DNA from 4 places in the Streptomyces sp. NPDC050619 genome. Region 2 is predicted to be linked to each of the others. Evidence: riboswitches for the same ligand, from Rfam matches in the RefSeq annotation. Region 2 holds a riboswitch; each other region holds the start of a gene.
The links. Region 2 has a riboswitch for cyclic di-AMP ahead of AB0I77_RS38320 (LysM peptidoglycan-binding domain-containing M23 family metallopeptidase). Riboswitches for the same ligand answer to the same signal wherever they lie in the genome.
Positions count from the first base shown of each region.

Region 1 (3,241 bases), on a different contig from region 2:
AACGACGTGATGGCTCAGTTCATGTACCTGGAGTACCAGGACCCGGACCGGGACATCTCGCTGTACATCAACTCCCCCGGCGGCTCGTTCAGCGCGATGTCCGCGATCTACGACACGATGCAGTACATCCGTTGTGACGTGGAGACGACGTGTCTGGGGCAGGCCGGTTCGTCCGCCGCGGTGCTGCTGGCGGCGGGCGCGCCCGGCAAGCGGAACCTGCTGCCGGGCGCGCGCGTGGTGATCCACCAGCCCGCCGTGTACGAGCCGATGCAGGGACAGGCGAGCGATCTGGCCATCCAGGCCGACGAGTTGCTCCGCGTGCGCTCCCGCCTGGAGGAACTGCTCGTCAAGCACAGCGGCCGCAGCCCGGAGCAGGTGAACGCCGACATCGAGCGGGAGAAGATCCTGGACGCGCCGGGAGCGCTGGAGTACGGCCTCGCGGACCACATCATCCCGAGCCGCAAGACCACCATCGCCCCGCCCACCGGGAGGTGAGCGGCCGGTGCTCCCACCCGAACTGCCGCCCCTGCCCGCCCTGACGCGCGCCGAGGGCGAGGTGATCGACCGTTACCTCGACGTGGTCGACCTGCTCGGCCGTATCAACCCGGGCCGGCACGGAGACACATACGGCGGCCTGCGCGCCGCACAGGCGCTGGTCGCCAAGGCGACGCAGCTGCGGGAAGCGCTGGCGCTGATGCACCGTCGGGGCGAGACCGAGCTGCACGCCGACACGCTGGCGCGCGCGCTGCGTGTGCTGGACGGGGAGCGCCGCACGGCTCGCGTCACGGTGCCGCCGCTCTCCGACAGTTGACGGGACCCGCCACCCGGTCCGGACGAATCGCCCTGCTGACGGAGCGTCCGGACCGGAGTTGAAACGAACCGAACGGCGTACCCCTGTTCGGCGTAGACGTGGCTCTCTTCACGGGCCCGTCCAAGTTGCACAACACGCGTGGCCCGAGGGCGCAATGAGGTACTCCGGTGCTGGTCCGGGCGTCCTCGGGGCTCTCGACACCCCTTCGAACACGGGGGTGTCCACCCGAACGGGTGAGTGGTGAGGAACAACACAAACCCCGGGTTCCGTTGGGATATTCGGACATCCGTGAGTGAGGATCCCTGTCTGACGACAAGCCCCCGCCGCAGCGGCGGGGCGGTCCGGGCGGACGCCGAGTCCTGCCGCCGCCCGGATACCCGGTCGACAGGAGTGGATCGGCAGGAGTGGAGGACCCAGGCACGACGGGTCGCCGGAACGGTCACGCCATGACCGGGCCGAGCATCCCTTGGGGTGAAGCCGCAGCCGCGGCCGGGCAACTTCGCCAGCCCGAATCCGACAGGTCATCCTTCACAGGCGGCTGACGAAGGGTTGCGCATGACCGCGCTCAATCGTGTCCCGTCGCTCATGGTCCGGGCCTCTACCGCCTCGGCCCTCACCATCGCCGCAGTGGGCGGCTCCGTCGTGGTCCCGGGTGTCGCATCGGACGCCGCGGCCGCCACGACGGCGACGAAGGCACTTCAAGTCGCGGCCTCGAAGAAGGGCTCGCCGTACAAGTACGGCGCCACCGGACCGCGCCGGTTCGACTGCTCGGGGCTCACGCTGTACTCGTTCAAGAAGGCGGGCAAGAAGCTGCCCCGTACCGCGGCCCAGCAGTACAACAAGACGCGCCACATCTCCGTCAAGAGCCGCAAGGCCGGAGACCTGGTGTTCTTCCACTCGGGCTCGTCCGTGTACCACGTCGGCATCTACGCCGGGAAGGGAAAGATCTGGCACGCCCCGAAGACCGGGGACGTGGTCAGGCTGCAGAAGATCTGGACGAAGAGCGTCTGGTACGGCCGGGTCAGCTGACCGACCTCCCGCGGGGCGGCGGCGACCTGACACGCCGTCGCTCCCCGCGGGGCCCCGGAGCATGACATGGGCCCAGGTGGTTACTCGCTCCCGTATGCCCGACCACCACCGCCCCTGCACCGCGCGCAACGAGACGCCGCTCGAGCGGGCCGACCGCAACTTCGGCGAGCTGCTCCAGGAACTGCGCGTCACCCAGACCGGGGTGCAGATCCTGTTCGCCTTCCTGCTGACGCTGGCCTTCACCCCGCGCTTCCCGTCCCTCGACACGGTCCAGCGCGCCACCTACGTGGTCACGCTCCTGCTCGCGGTCCTCGCGGCGGCACTCTTCACGGCGCCGGCCGCGCTGCACCGCTCCCTCTTCCAGCGGGGTGCCAAGCCCCGCATCGTGCAGGTCTCCTCACGGCTCGCCGCCGTCGGCATGGGGGTCCTGGTGCTGGCGTTCACCGGCTCGGTGCTGCTCGTGGTGGACGTGACGACCGGCCGGGCCGGCGGGGTGGCCGCCGCCGCGGCGACCCTGCTCGTGTGCCTCGGCCTGTGGGGGCTGCTCCCCCGGCTGGTGCGGCGGGCCGGACAGGCCGGGGAGCACCGGACGGTCAGGCCGCCCACACCGGCTCGAGGAGGAGCACCGCACCGAGAACTGTCAGCGCGCCGCCGGTGACACCCTCGACCACCCGGGAGGCACGCGGCCCGCGCAGCCACCGGCCGAGCCGGTCGACCAGCAGGGCCACGGCCGGGAACCACACCAGGGCGAGGACGACCACGATCAGCGCGAGCACCAGCGTCCTCGGCAGCGCGGGGGGCCGGCCGGCACGAACTGCGGCAGCAGGCTGAGGAAGGTGATGGGCGCCTTGGGGTTGAGCGCGTTGGTGACGAAGCCCTGGCGCAGCGGACGGGCGGCGGACACCGCCCCGACGGGCAACTCCGAACGTGGCCACCGCAGTGCCCGCAGCGTGCGCACCCCCAGGTACAGCACGTAGGCGCCGCCCAGCAGTCGCAGCGTACGGAACAACGCCGGTACGGCGGTCAGCACCGCGGCGACCCCCGCCACCGCCAGCGCGGTGTGCAGGAGCAGCCCGCCCGTGATCCCGAGCGCGCAGGCGATGCCGGCCCGGCGGGAGATCAGGGCATTGCGTACGACCACGGTGAAGTCGGCGCCCGGCATGGCAATCATGCCCGCGGCGACACCGGTGAAGGCGAGGAGCTGTCCGTCCATGCGCCCAGCCTGCCGGGCGGGAGCCTTCAACAGGTATTTCGATTAGCCTGAGGAATCCTTAAGCATCGGTTTAGGCAGCACCGCTTCAGGCATGCCGGTTCAGGCAAGAGGAGAGCGCCGTGTACGACCCGATCCGGCTCGCCGCTCTCGTGGCGGTCTCCGAGGCCGGGTCGATCACCCGGGCCGCC
Region 1 is NZ_JBFAIR010000013.1:215,208-218,448, forward strand. It holds gene AB0I77_RS22725 (ATP-dependent Clp protease proteolytic subunit) at 1-495, shown strand, start outside; gene AB0I77_RS22730 (hypothetical protein) at 503-811, shown strand; cyclic di-AMP (ydaO/yuaA leader) riboswitch at 1,152-1,363, shown strand; gene AB0I77_RS22735 (C40 family peptidase) at 1,367-1,840, shown strand; gene AB0I77_RS22740 (DUF6328 family protein) at 1,935-2,498, shown strand; partial or broken gene AB0I77_RS22745 (LysE family translocator) at 2,434-3,053, opposite strand; gene AB0I77_RS22750 (LysR family transcriptional regulator) at 3,173-3,241, shown strand, end outside.
Region 1: linked by a shared signal. The riboswitch ahead of AB0I77_RS22735 (C40 family peptidase) and the one ahead of AB0I77_RS38320 (LysM peptidoglycan-binding domain-containing M23 family metallopeptidase) in region 2 are both predicted to bind cyclic di-AMP.

Region 2 (3,241 bases):
GTAGTACGTCCTGAGGTAGTCGTACTCCTCCAGCGCCCCGCCCCTCGGGGTGGCGAAGAGGTCCTCCGGAGAGCGCACGTCGGTGGCGTTCCAGAAGTTGTTGAGGTCCGAGACCCGGTCGTTGACCCCGCCCTCCGACACCGGCGTGGCGGTGTACTCCAGGACGTAGGGCCCCTCGAGCCGCTGCTTGAACCAGACCGTCGCACCGCTCGGCACGTCGATCTCCAGCACGCCCCGGGCTGCGGTGACGGTGCCGCCGTCCTGGAGTTCGACGGCCCACTTGCCGAGGCCGCGGCGGAAGTCGTCGTGGGCGATGAGCCGGCGGTGGCGAGGTCCGGCGCTCGCGGTGCCGGGGGTGAGGGCGGCGACGGCGGCACCGGCGGCCAGGGCGCCGAAAGCTCTACGCGTGGTCGTCACGGGATACGGCTCCTTCGGATGTGGAGAGCGAAGTGGAGAGAGAAGCGGAGAGGGAAAGCGCTTGCACCGCTTCAGAGTTCACAGTGTCCCCCCTCTCCCCGCCCGGGCATACCGAAGGCCGGACCCGGGGATCGGGGTCCGGCCTTCGGCAGCGTGTCAGACAGGTGGTCGGTGGGGCGTCAGCCGACGGCGACGCCCTTCGAACGGAGGTAGGCGACCGGGTCCACGTCCGAGCCGTAGTCCGGCGTGGTGCGGATCTCGAAGTGCAGGTGCGGGCCGGTCACGTTGCCGGTCGCACCGGAGAGGCCGACCTGCTGCCCCGCGGTCACGGTCTGACCGGACGAGACGGAGAGCGAGGACAGGTGGGCGTACTGCGCGTAGTAGCCGTCGGCGAGCCTGATGACGACCTGGTTGCCGTACGCACCGCCCCAGCCCGCGGAGACGACCGTGCCCGCGCCGACGGCCTTGAGCGAGGTGCCGGTCGGGACGACGAAGTCGACGCCGGTGTGGTAACCGCTGGACCACATGCTACCCGCGACCCGGTACCCGGTACCGACGGAGGCACCACCCACCGGGAGCGTGAAGCCGCTGGCGTTGTCGGTCGTCTGCGCGGCCGACTCGGTCTTCGCCGAGGAGGACGCCTTCGGCGCGGACGACGACTTCGACTTGGGCTTGGGCGAAGGCTTGGACGACGACGAAGAGGGCGACGACCCGGTCTTGGCGGTACTCGTCGTGGCCTTCTTGCCGATCGCGAGCTTCAGACCGGGATGGATCAACGACGGGTTGTCCCCGACCGCCTCACGATTGTCGGCGTAGAGCTTGTGCCAGCCACCGCTGACGCTCTGCTCCTCGGCGATCTTCGCGAGATAGTCGCCGGCCCGAACCGAATACGTCTTCGCGGCAGCCTTCTTTCCAGCCACCGGCTTTTCAGCCACCTTCTTCTCGGCGGCCGGAACGGACGACTGAACGGCCTTTTCCGAAACGGACTGCGCGGGGGCGGCATGGGCGCCGGTGGCCCCCAGAAGCGGGAGGGCGAGCGCGGCACCGCCGGTTCCGGCAACGGCGATGGAACGGGTGAAACGCTGGGACTTGGGGCGGCGGTGCTTACCCTTCGCGGGCATGGTGAATTCCTCTCCGGCGCCTGCGAGGTGAGCTGTCGGGTGCGGACTGGAGATGCCCGGCCATGCCGAAGCACGGCTTTACCCCTAGCCTGTTCCGGAGACCGGAACAGGCGGTTCTACCTGTGGGTCCCCCGCTCCTGCCGTGGACGGGTGAGTGTGCGGGCTCCGGGCGGCGGCAGGATTGGGCGTCCGTCCGGATCGGTGGTGAACGTAAGCGACTAAGACGCAAAGGGACAAGCGAGAGGTTCCCCGTGAATGCGTTTCTTCTTGATCCCCTGTGAGAATTCCCGTCACCCTCCGTGAATTGAAAGAGCGCCCTTCAGCTCAAACACCCTTGAAAAGCGTGTGAATTACGTGAACATGACGGGCGACACACGGTCACGAATATGACGCTCCTCACGTGCCTCCTCGCCAGGTCCCGCCAATTCACCAGGAGTTGGACTCAAGGCGCTAATTAGGACAGAGCTCTCAGATGCGGCGGAGCCGGAGAACCGTCGCATCAAGGTCACCGCGCAGCCCTGTCCGCAGCCCGTGGTGCAGCAGTACGGCCCCCCGGTGAACTTCGCCCGTTTCGCGGCATTCATACGAGGCTGTCGGGTCGAGGCCGCGCAGTCGCAGCGCCGGGACGGGCTCGCCGTAGTGCTGCGCCTCGAGCCAGGCGAGGACGACCGCCTCGTCACCCAGCACGTACTGCACCGCACTCAGCCCGCCCTGCGGAGGGCGCAGCCGGTAGAGGTCGCCGCGCTGCACGAGGGGCCGGATCTCCTTGTAGAGGGTCACCCACTCGCGGGCCTCGGCCAGCTCCTCCTCGGTCCACTCGGCGAGGTCTCCGCCGACCCCGAGCACCCCGGCCATGGCACTGACAAACCGGAGGCGCAGGGAGCTGATCCGGCCGTTGAGCTGGGTGTTGGGGCTGTCGGTGACCCAGGCGGCCATGACCCGGGCGGGGTGGATCTGACTGAAACCGTGCTGGATGGCGAGCCGGTCGAGCGGGTCGGTGTTGTCCGAGGTCCACACCTGGTCCGTGCGGCTCAGCACGCCGAGGTCGATCCGGCCGCCGCCGCCCGAGCAGGACTCGAAGGCGACGCCGGGGTGGGCGGCCCGCAGCCGGTCCAACAGGCGGTACAGGGCGTGCACATGGTCGACCCACAGGCGCTGCGGGTAGGGCTCGCCGGGCCAGCCCGCGTCGGTGAAGCAGCGGTTGAAGTCCCACTTCACGTAGTCGATCGGGGCACTGGAGAGGAGTGCGTGGAGCTGTTCCCAGAGGTACTCCTGGACGTCCTCGCGCGCGAGGTTCAGCACGAGCTGATTGCGCAGTTCCGTCCGCTTTCGCCCCGGTTGGTACTGCACCCAGTCCGGATGGGCGCGGTACAGATCGCTGTCCGGATTGACCATTTCCGGCTCGACCCAGATGCCGAACCGCATGCCGAGCGCGTGCACGTAGTCGCCGAGGGGGCGCAGGCCGCCCGGGAAGCGGTCCGGGTTGGGCGTCCAGTCGCCGAGCCCGGCGCGGTCGCTGGTGCGTGCCCCGAACCAGCCGTCGTCGACGACGAACAGCTCGACGCCCATCGCGGCGGCCCGCCGCGCCAGCGCCCCCTGCTGCTCCTCCGAGATGTCGAACTCCGTGGCCTCCCAGGAATTGAAGAGCACCGGCCGGTCCGTGTCCGCGTCCGGAATGACGTACGTCCGCTGGTAGGCGTGCC
Region 2 is NZ_JBFAIR010000031.1:40,037-43,277, forward strand. It holds gene AB0I77_RS38315 (DUF6250 domain-containing protein) at 1-417, opposite strand, end outside; gene AB0I77_RS38320 (LysM peptidoglycan-binding domain-containing M23 family metallopeptidase) at 597-1,538, opposite strand; cyclic di-AMP (ydaO/yuaA leader) riboswitch at 1,543-1,701, opposite strand; gene AB0I77_RS38325 (alpha-galactosidase) at 2,007-3,241, opposite strand, start outside.

Region 3 (3,241 bases), on a different contig from region 2:
CGCCCCGTGGTCGACTGCTCCCACCTGCGTAAAGGTGACATGCCTTCACGTCTGTGATCTTCACGTGATCTGTGCGGCATTAACTTGTGACAAGTAATCGTGTGCCTATACGTTCACGGATCAGCGCGACACCTAGCCGCACACCCGTCGCGCCGGTCACAGTTGTCTCGGGAAAGGCCTCCGTATGCTCTCCGGGAACGGTCGTCACCGTCGCCCCCGCCAGGCTCCGGCTCTGCTCGTCGCGGCCGGAGTGACCGGCTCCGCCATCGCGATCCCGCTCCTCGGCGCCACCGGCGCGAGCGCGGCCAGCGGCACCACATGGGACCAGGTCGCGAACTGCGAGACCGGCGGATCCTGGAGCGCGAACAAGGGCGACGGGTACTACGGCGGGCTCCACCTGGCCCAGGAGGACTGGGAGAAGTACGGCGGCCTCGACTACGCCTCGAGCGCCGACCAGGCCAGCCGCTCCCAGCAGATAGCCGTCGCCGAGAAGGTCCTCGCCGACAAGGGTGTCGGCTACTGGCGGACCTGCGGGCTGCTCAACGGGCTCGACAAGGACTCCGGTTCGGCCGATGTCGACACGGGGCTGGCGGATGGCTCGAGTTCGGGTAATTCATCCAGTTCGTCTGGTTCATCTGGTCCATCCGACTCGTCTGGCTTGTCCGATTCATCGGAATCGTCGTCGAATTCCTCCGCGGACGCTTCCACGCCACCCGCGTCACCCTCTCCGTCCGACGACCCGTCGGACCCGTCGAACGCGAAGGACAATTCGACCAAGTCCGACGCATCCGGTGATTCCGACCCGGGCTCCAGTGACTCACAGGACTCCGACAGCTCCTCCACGGGTGCGGCCGGACAGGACGGCTCCGACAACTCCTGGCAAGAGGGCGGCCTTTCGAGTCTGGTGGACACCGGAGCCCTCACCGCCGGCCGGCATCGCGGAGGCAGTGCCGATGAAGGCGCGGCCGACACCGACACCTCCACGGGCCGTCACGCGGCTCCCGGCGACTCGTACACCGTCCGTTCCGGAGACACTCTCGCGTCCATCGCCGACTCCCTTGGCGTCCAGGGCGGATGGCGTGCCCTCTACGAGACGAACAAAAAGGCGATCGGTGCCGACCCGGGGCATATCGTCGCCGGTCAGACGCTCGAAGTCGGTGCTGAACAGGGCAAAAGGTAGCGGGAGTTCGCGTCACACTTCGCCACTGAATGTCCGGTTTGGTGAAAGTGTGGGATGAGTCTCAGAAGCCCTGATCGTCTTTGAAATTCCGCCGATCGCGTGTCTACGGTCAGGACCGCTCGTCACCACGAGCCCCGGTAGCCGCAACGCCGAATCCTGCCAGCGGCCGCACGGGAACAGTCGTCGCTGAACAGCGCCGAAGGCAGGAGCGGGGGACCCAAGGTAGGCGCCGGGACCAGGACTTGAGGCAACTCGAGACCGGAACCGGCTAGGGGTGAAGTCGCGCACCGAACGGTGTGCGGCCGGGCAACTCAACCGGCCCGAACCCGACAGCTCACCTCGCAGGCGTCGGTGAGGGGATCTCTCCATGCTGTTTTCCGGCAAGGGCAAGCACCGCCGTCCGAGCAAGACCACTCGCGCCATCGCCATCGCCGGTGTCACCGGCGCGGCCGTCGCCGCCCCGCTGATGGCCTCCGGCACCGCCTCCGCCGCCACCGCCTCCGAGTGGGACACCGTCGCCCAGTGCGAGTCCGGCGGCAACTGGTCCATCAACACCGGCAACGGCTACTACGGCGGTCTTCAGTTCTCCGCCTCCACCTGGGCCGCGTACGGCGGCACGCAGTACGCCTCCACGGCCAACCTGGCCTCCAAGGCGCAGCAGATAGCCGTCGCCGAGAAGGTCCTCGCCGCCCAGGGCAAGGGTGCCTGGCCGCACTGCGGCACGGGTCTGTCGAGCGGCGGCTACAACGGTGGCAGCGCCGACTCCTCGTCGAGCGGCTCCAGCAACTCCTCGCAGAGCCAGAGCCAGGGCACCGACACCAGCAGCCGCTCCACCACCGAGCAGCCGGCCTCCCGCTCCGCCGAGCGCCCGGCCGCCAAGAAGACCGTCACCACCCCGACCGGCAAGAAGGTCAAGAAGGGCGACGGCGAGTACAAGGTCGTCAAGGGCGACACCCTCAGCTCGATCGCCGAGGAGCACGACGTCGCCGGCGGCTGGCAGAAGGTGTTCAAGCTGAACAAGGACATCGTCGACCAGGCCGACCTGATCTTCCCGGGCCAGCAGCTGCACCTGAAGTGACACGCGGCTCGTAGCCGTCCCCACGGGCTCCCCGCTCCGGTGCGTCATCCCCCGTACGCACCGGGGCGGGGCTTTTTTGAGTCCTCTTTGAGTCCTCATCCTTTGTTCCGTCTCTTTGTTCCGTTCGGAAACAATTTACTCTCGGTTCTGTCCATGAGGTGGTCGACGGACCGGCCGATGGCCCGGAGGCGGTTAGGCTCGGTCTCGCAGAGCCGACCGCGGCCCCCGTTCGCTACGGGCCTCGTGGCCCTGCTGACCCGCGTCACATCCAAGAAGGAGATGCTCGTGCCGTCCATCGACGTCGTCGTAGCCCGGGAAATCCTGGACTCCCGAGGCAACCCCACGGTCGAGGTCGAGGTCGGCCTCGACGACGGCAGCACCGGTCGTGCCGCCGTCCCGTCCGGCGCCTCCACGGGCGCCTTCGAGGCCATCGAGCTCCGTGACGGCGACCCCAACCGCTACCAGGGCAAGGGTGTCGAGAAGGCCGTCCTGGCCGTCATCGAGCAGATCGGCCCGGAGCTGGTCGGCTACGACGCCACCGAGCAGCGCCTGATCGACCAGGCCATGTTCGACCTGGACGCCACCGACAACAAGGGCTCGCTCGGCGCCAACGCCATCCTCGGCGTCTCGCTCGCCGTCGCCCACGCCGCCTCCGAGGCCAGCGACCTCCCGCTCTTCCGGTACCTGGGCGGCCCGAACGCGCACCTGCTGCCGGTGCCGATGATGAACATCCTCAACGGCGGCTCGCACGCCGACTCCAACGTGGACATCCAGGAGTTCATGATCGCCCCGATCGGCGCGGAGACCTTCTCCGAGGCGCTGCGCTGGGGCACCGAGGTCTACCACACCCTCAAGAAGGTGCTGAAGACCAAGGGCCTGTCCACCGGCCTCGGCGACGAGGGCGGCTTCGCCCCGAACCTCGGCTCCAACCGCGAGGCCCTCGACCTCATCCTCGAGGCCGTCAAGCAGGCCGGTTACGTCCC
Region 3 is NZ_JBFAIR010000026.1:134,217-137,457, reverse strand. It holds gene AB0I77_RS35145 (cytochrome P450) at 1-32, shown strand, start outside; gene AB0I77_RS35140 (transglycosylase family protein) at 185-1,180, shown strand; cyclic di-AMP (ydaO/yuaA leader) riboswitch at 1,365-1,543, shown strand; gene AB0I77_RS35135 (transglycosylase family protein) at 1,548-2,258, shown strand; gene eno (phosphopyruvate hydratase) at 2,538-3,241, shown strand, end outside.
Region 3: linked by a shared signal. The riboswitch ahead of AB0I77_RS35135 (transglycosylase family protein) and the one ahead of AB0I77_RS38320 (LysM peptidoglycan-binding domain-containing M23 family metallopeptidase) in region 2 are both predicted to bind cyclic di-AMP.

Region 4 (3,241 bases), on a different contig from region 2:
TCGAAGAGGGAGGCGCGGACTGTCTCGACGTGGCCGGGCGCCGTCCGCTCCAGCACCGCCATCCCCTCTTCGGTGAGCGCGGCGACGCTGCCCCGCTTGTCCCCTCGGCAGTTCTCGCGCCGCAGCAGGCCGTCCTTCTCCAGGCGGGTGACCGCGTACGTCAGCCGGCTGCGGGTGATCTTCAGCTTCTCCGCGAGATCGGTCATGCGCAGACGGTGCTCCGGCATTTCGGAGAGGTAGGCGAGGATGGAGTAGTAGAGGTGTGGCATGCCGGCCTCCTGCTGGAGCTGCCGGTCGATCGCGTCCTCCAGGAGGAGCGACGCGGCGACGTACGCGCGCCAGGCGCGCTGCTCCTTCGAGGTGAGCCAGCGAGTCGTCATGCCCCCAGTGTAGGTTTGTTTCAAACTTGAACCAAGCCCGCCGTGCCGCCGCCTTCGAGAGGGACCGCGCCGATGCCTCACCCGTACGTCCTCCTCTCCGCCGCCGTCTCCCTCGACGGCTACCTGGACGACACCGGCCCCGACCGCCTGCTGCTCTCCAGCCCGGCCGACTTCGACCGGGTCGACGAGGTGCGGGCGTCCGTCGACGCGATCCTCGTCGGCGCGGGGACCATTCGGGCCGACAACCCGCGGCTGCTGGTCAACTCGCCGGAGCGGCGGGCCGCGCGGGTCGCCGCGGGGAATCCGGAGTATCCGCTCAAGGTCACGGTCAGCGGGTCGGGCGAGCTCGATCCGACGGCGAAGTTCTGGCACACGGGTGGGGAGAAGATCGTCTATACGACGGAGGAGGGGGCGGGGCGGGTTCGGGGGGTGGGGCTGACGGCGGAGGTGGTGCCTCTGGTTTCTCAGGGTGGTGAACTGGACTGGCGGCTGTTGCTGGAGCATCTGTACGACGTCCGGGGGGTCCGCCGTCTGATGGTCGAGGGCGGCGGGCAGATCCACACCCAGCTGCTCCGGCAGGGCCTCGCCGACGAGCTCCAGCTGGTGCTGGCCCCGCTGTTCGTCGGCGATCCGGACGCGCCCCGGCTGTTCGGGCCGGGTGTGTATCAGCGTGGACGGCTCCGGCTCGTGGAGACGCGGCCCATCGGCGACGTGGTCCTCATCCGGTACGAGCCGACGGCACCCGGCACCGGCAGCCTCCCGTCCGCCGCCGACCGGCACTGGCTGGCCCGCGCCTGCGAGCTGGCGGCCCTGTGCCCGCCCTCGGAGACGGCGTTCAGCGTGGGCGCGGTGGTGGTGGCGGCCGACGGGACGGAGCTGGCGCGGGGGTACTCCCGGGAGGGCGATCCGGTCGTGCACGCGGAGGAGGCGGCGCTGGCGAAGATCGGGCCGGGGGATGTGCGGCTGGCGTCCGCGACGGTCTACAGCAGCCTGGAGCCGTGCGCTCGGCGGGCGTCCCGGCCGGTGCCGTGTGCTCGGCTGATTCTGGAGGCGGGGGTGCGGCGGGTGGTGACTGCTTGGCGAGAGCCGGAGACGTTTGTGGCGGGGGCCGATGGGAGTGGGGTGCTGGTGGGGGCAGGGGCGGAGGTGGTTCTGCTGCCCGAGTTCGAGGAGCTGGCGAAGGTGCCGAATCGGCATCTGTTGCGCTAGCTGTATTGATCACGAGCGCCTCTTGGCGCCGGGGCAGGTGAGTGTCTTCAGCCCGGCCGGGGCTGGAAATTCTTCGTCGAAACGGGGTGGAAGCCGTCGTAAAACACCCCGTAAAGGGCAGTGGACGAAAACCCGTGTACTTCGGCCCCCGCAGATGGCGTATGCTGGTCTTACAACGACGCGGGGTGGAGCAGCTCGGTAGCTCGCTGGGCTCATAACCCAGAGGTCGCAGGTTCAAATCCTGTCCCCGCTACTGAAGGCCGAGGGCCGGAATCCGAAAGGGTTCCGGCCCTCGGTGCGTTTCGGTACGACGGCCGGCAGGGCGGGCTCGATCGCCGTCACCCCGCGTGAACGCGTCGTCCCGCTCCGATAACAACTGACATACCGTCAATACCTGTGAGCTTCCTGAGCCTTGGTCAACTCGCCCGATTTTCGCCGGTCATGGGCCGTTAGTCCCACGGGAAAACGTTAATGATCAAGCGGAACAGCTTGGAATCGAGCCCCCTGGTCTATTAACGTTCGATAACGCAGCGCGGTCGTCCCAGCCGTCACAAGAGGCGGCTCCGTGCGCACGCGCCGAATTCCGCAAGGGAACCGGGGAACCACCACCTTGGGGTGAATCGCGCGGATGCCACCGTGAACTCACGGCTGGTATACGCGCGTAGGAGACCTTCCTGCTCCGAACCCGTCAGCTAACCCGGTAGGCGAGAAGGAAGGAAAGGAGTACGCCCCACGTGGCGTCCAACCGGCCTGCCCCAGAAGCCCCGTTCGTGCCCAGCCAGCGCGACACCGAGACATTCGGCTACGGCACTTACCAAAACGACGAGGGCCCCTGGGAGGAGTGGAACCCCACCGAGGATTCCCTCCGCCCCGTACGTGGCCGGCATCGTGTCGCCAAGCAGCGCGGCGGAATCGCCCGCAGCTCCACCGTCCTGGGCGTCGGCGTCATAGCCGCCGTCGGCGCGGGCGGCATGGCCAGCGCGCAGACCGGCACTCCGCCGGTCTCGATCTCCCTGCCCGACCTGCCCAATGTGGGCTCCCTCCTCTCGGACGACGTCGCGGACGAGGCCGAGACCACCACCGCGCTCAGCAGCGTCGCCGAGACCTCCACCGACGACACCGCGCAGAGTGCCTCGGACGCCGGTGAGGCGCTGCGGACCCGGATCATGGCCCAGGTCGAGCAGCAGCAGGACCAGGTCGAGAGCAAGGCCGCCGCCCAGGCCGTGGCCGCCGCCGAGAAGGAGGCCGCCGCGGCGGCCGCCAAGGCGGAGCAGGAGGCCAAGGCCAAGGCCGCCGCCGCGAAGAAGAAGGCGGAGGAGGAGGCCGAGCGGAAGGCCGAGGCCGAGCGCCTCGCCGAGCTGGCCAAGCAGTTCACGCTGCCGACCTCCTCGTACACCATCACCAGCACCTTCGGCCAGGCCGGCTCCCTCTGGTCGTCCGGCTACCACACCGGCCTCGACTTCGCCGCGCCCACGGGCACGCTCATCAAGGCGATCCACTCCGGCACGATCACGCAGGCCGGCTGGGACGGGTCGTACGGCTACAAGACGGTGCTCACCCTCGAGGACGGCACGGAACTCTGGTACGCCCACCAGTCGTCGATCAGTGTCAGCGTCGGCCAGAAGGTCAGCACGGGTGAGGTGATCGGCCGC
Region 4 is NZ_JBFAIR010000020.1:22,476-25,716, reverse strand. It holds gene AB0I77_RS29455 (MarR family transcriptional regulator) at 1-380, opposite strand, end outside; gene AB0I77_RS29450 (dihydrofolate reductase family protein) at 453-1,589, shown strand; tRNA gene AB0I77_RS29445 (tRNA-Met) at 1,769-1,842, shown strand; cyclic di-AMP (ydaO/yuaA leader) riboswitch at 2,154-2,311, shown strand; gene AB0I77_RS29440 (M23 family metallopeptidase) at 2,324-3,241, shown strand, end outside.
Region 4: linked by a shared signal. The riboswitch ahead of AB0I77_RS29440 (M23 family metallopeptidase) and the one ahead of AB0I77_RS38320 (LysM peptidoglycan-binding domain-containing M23 family metallopeptidase) in region 2 are both predicted to bind cyclic di-AMP.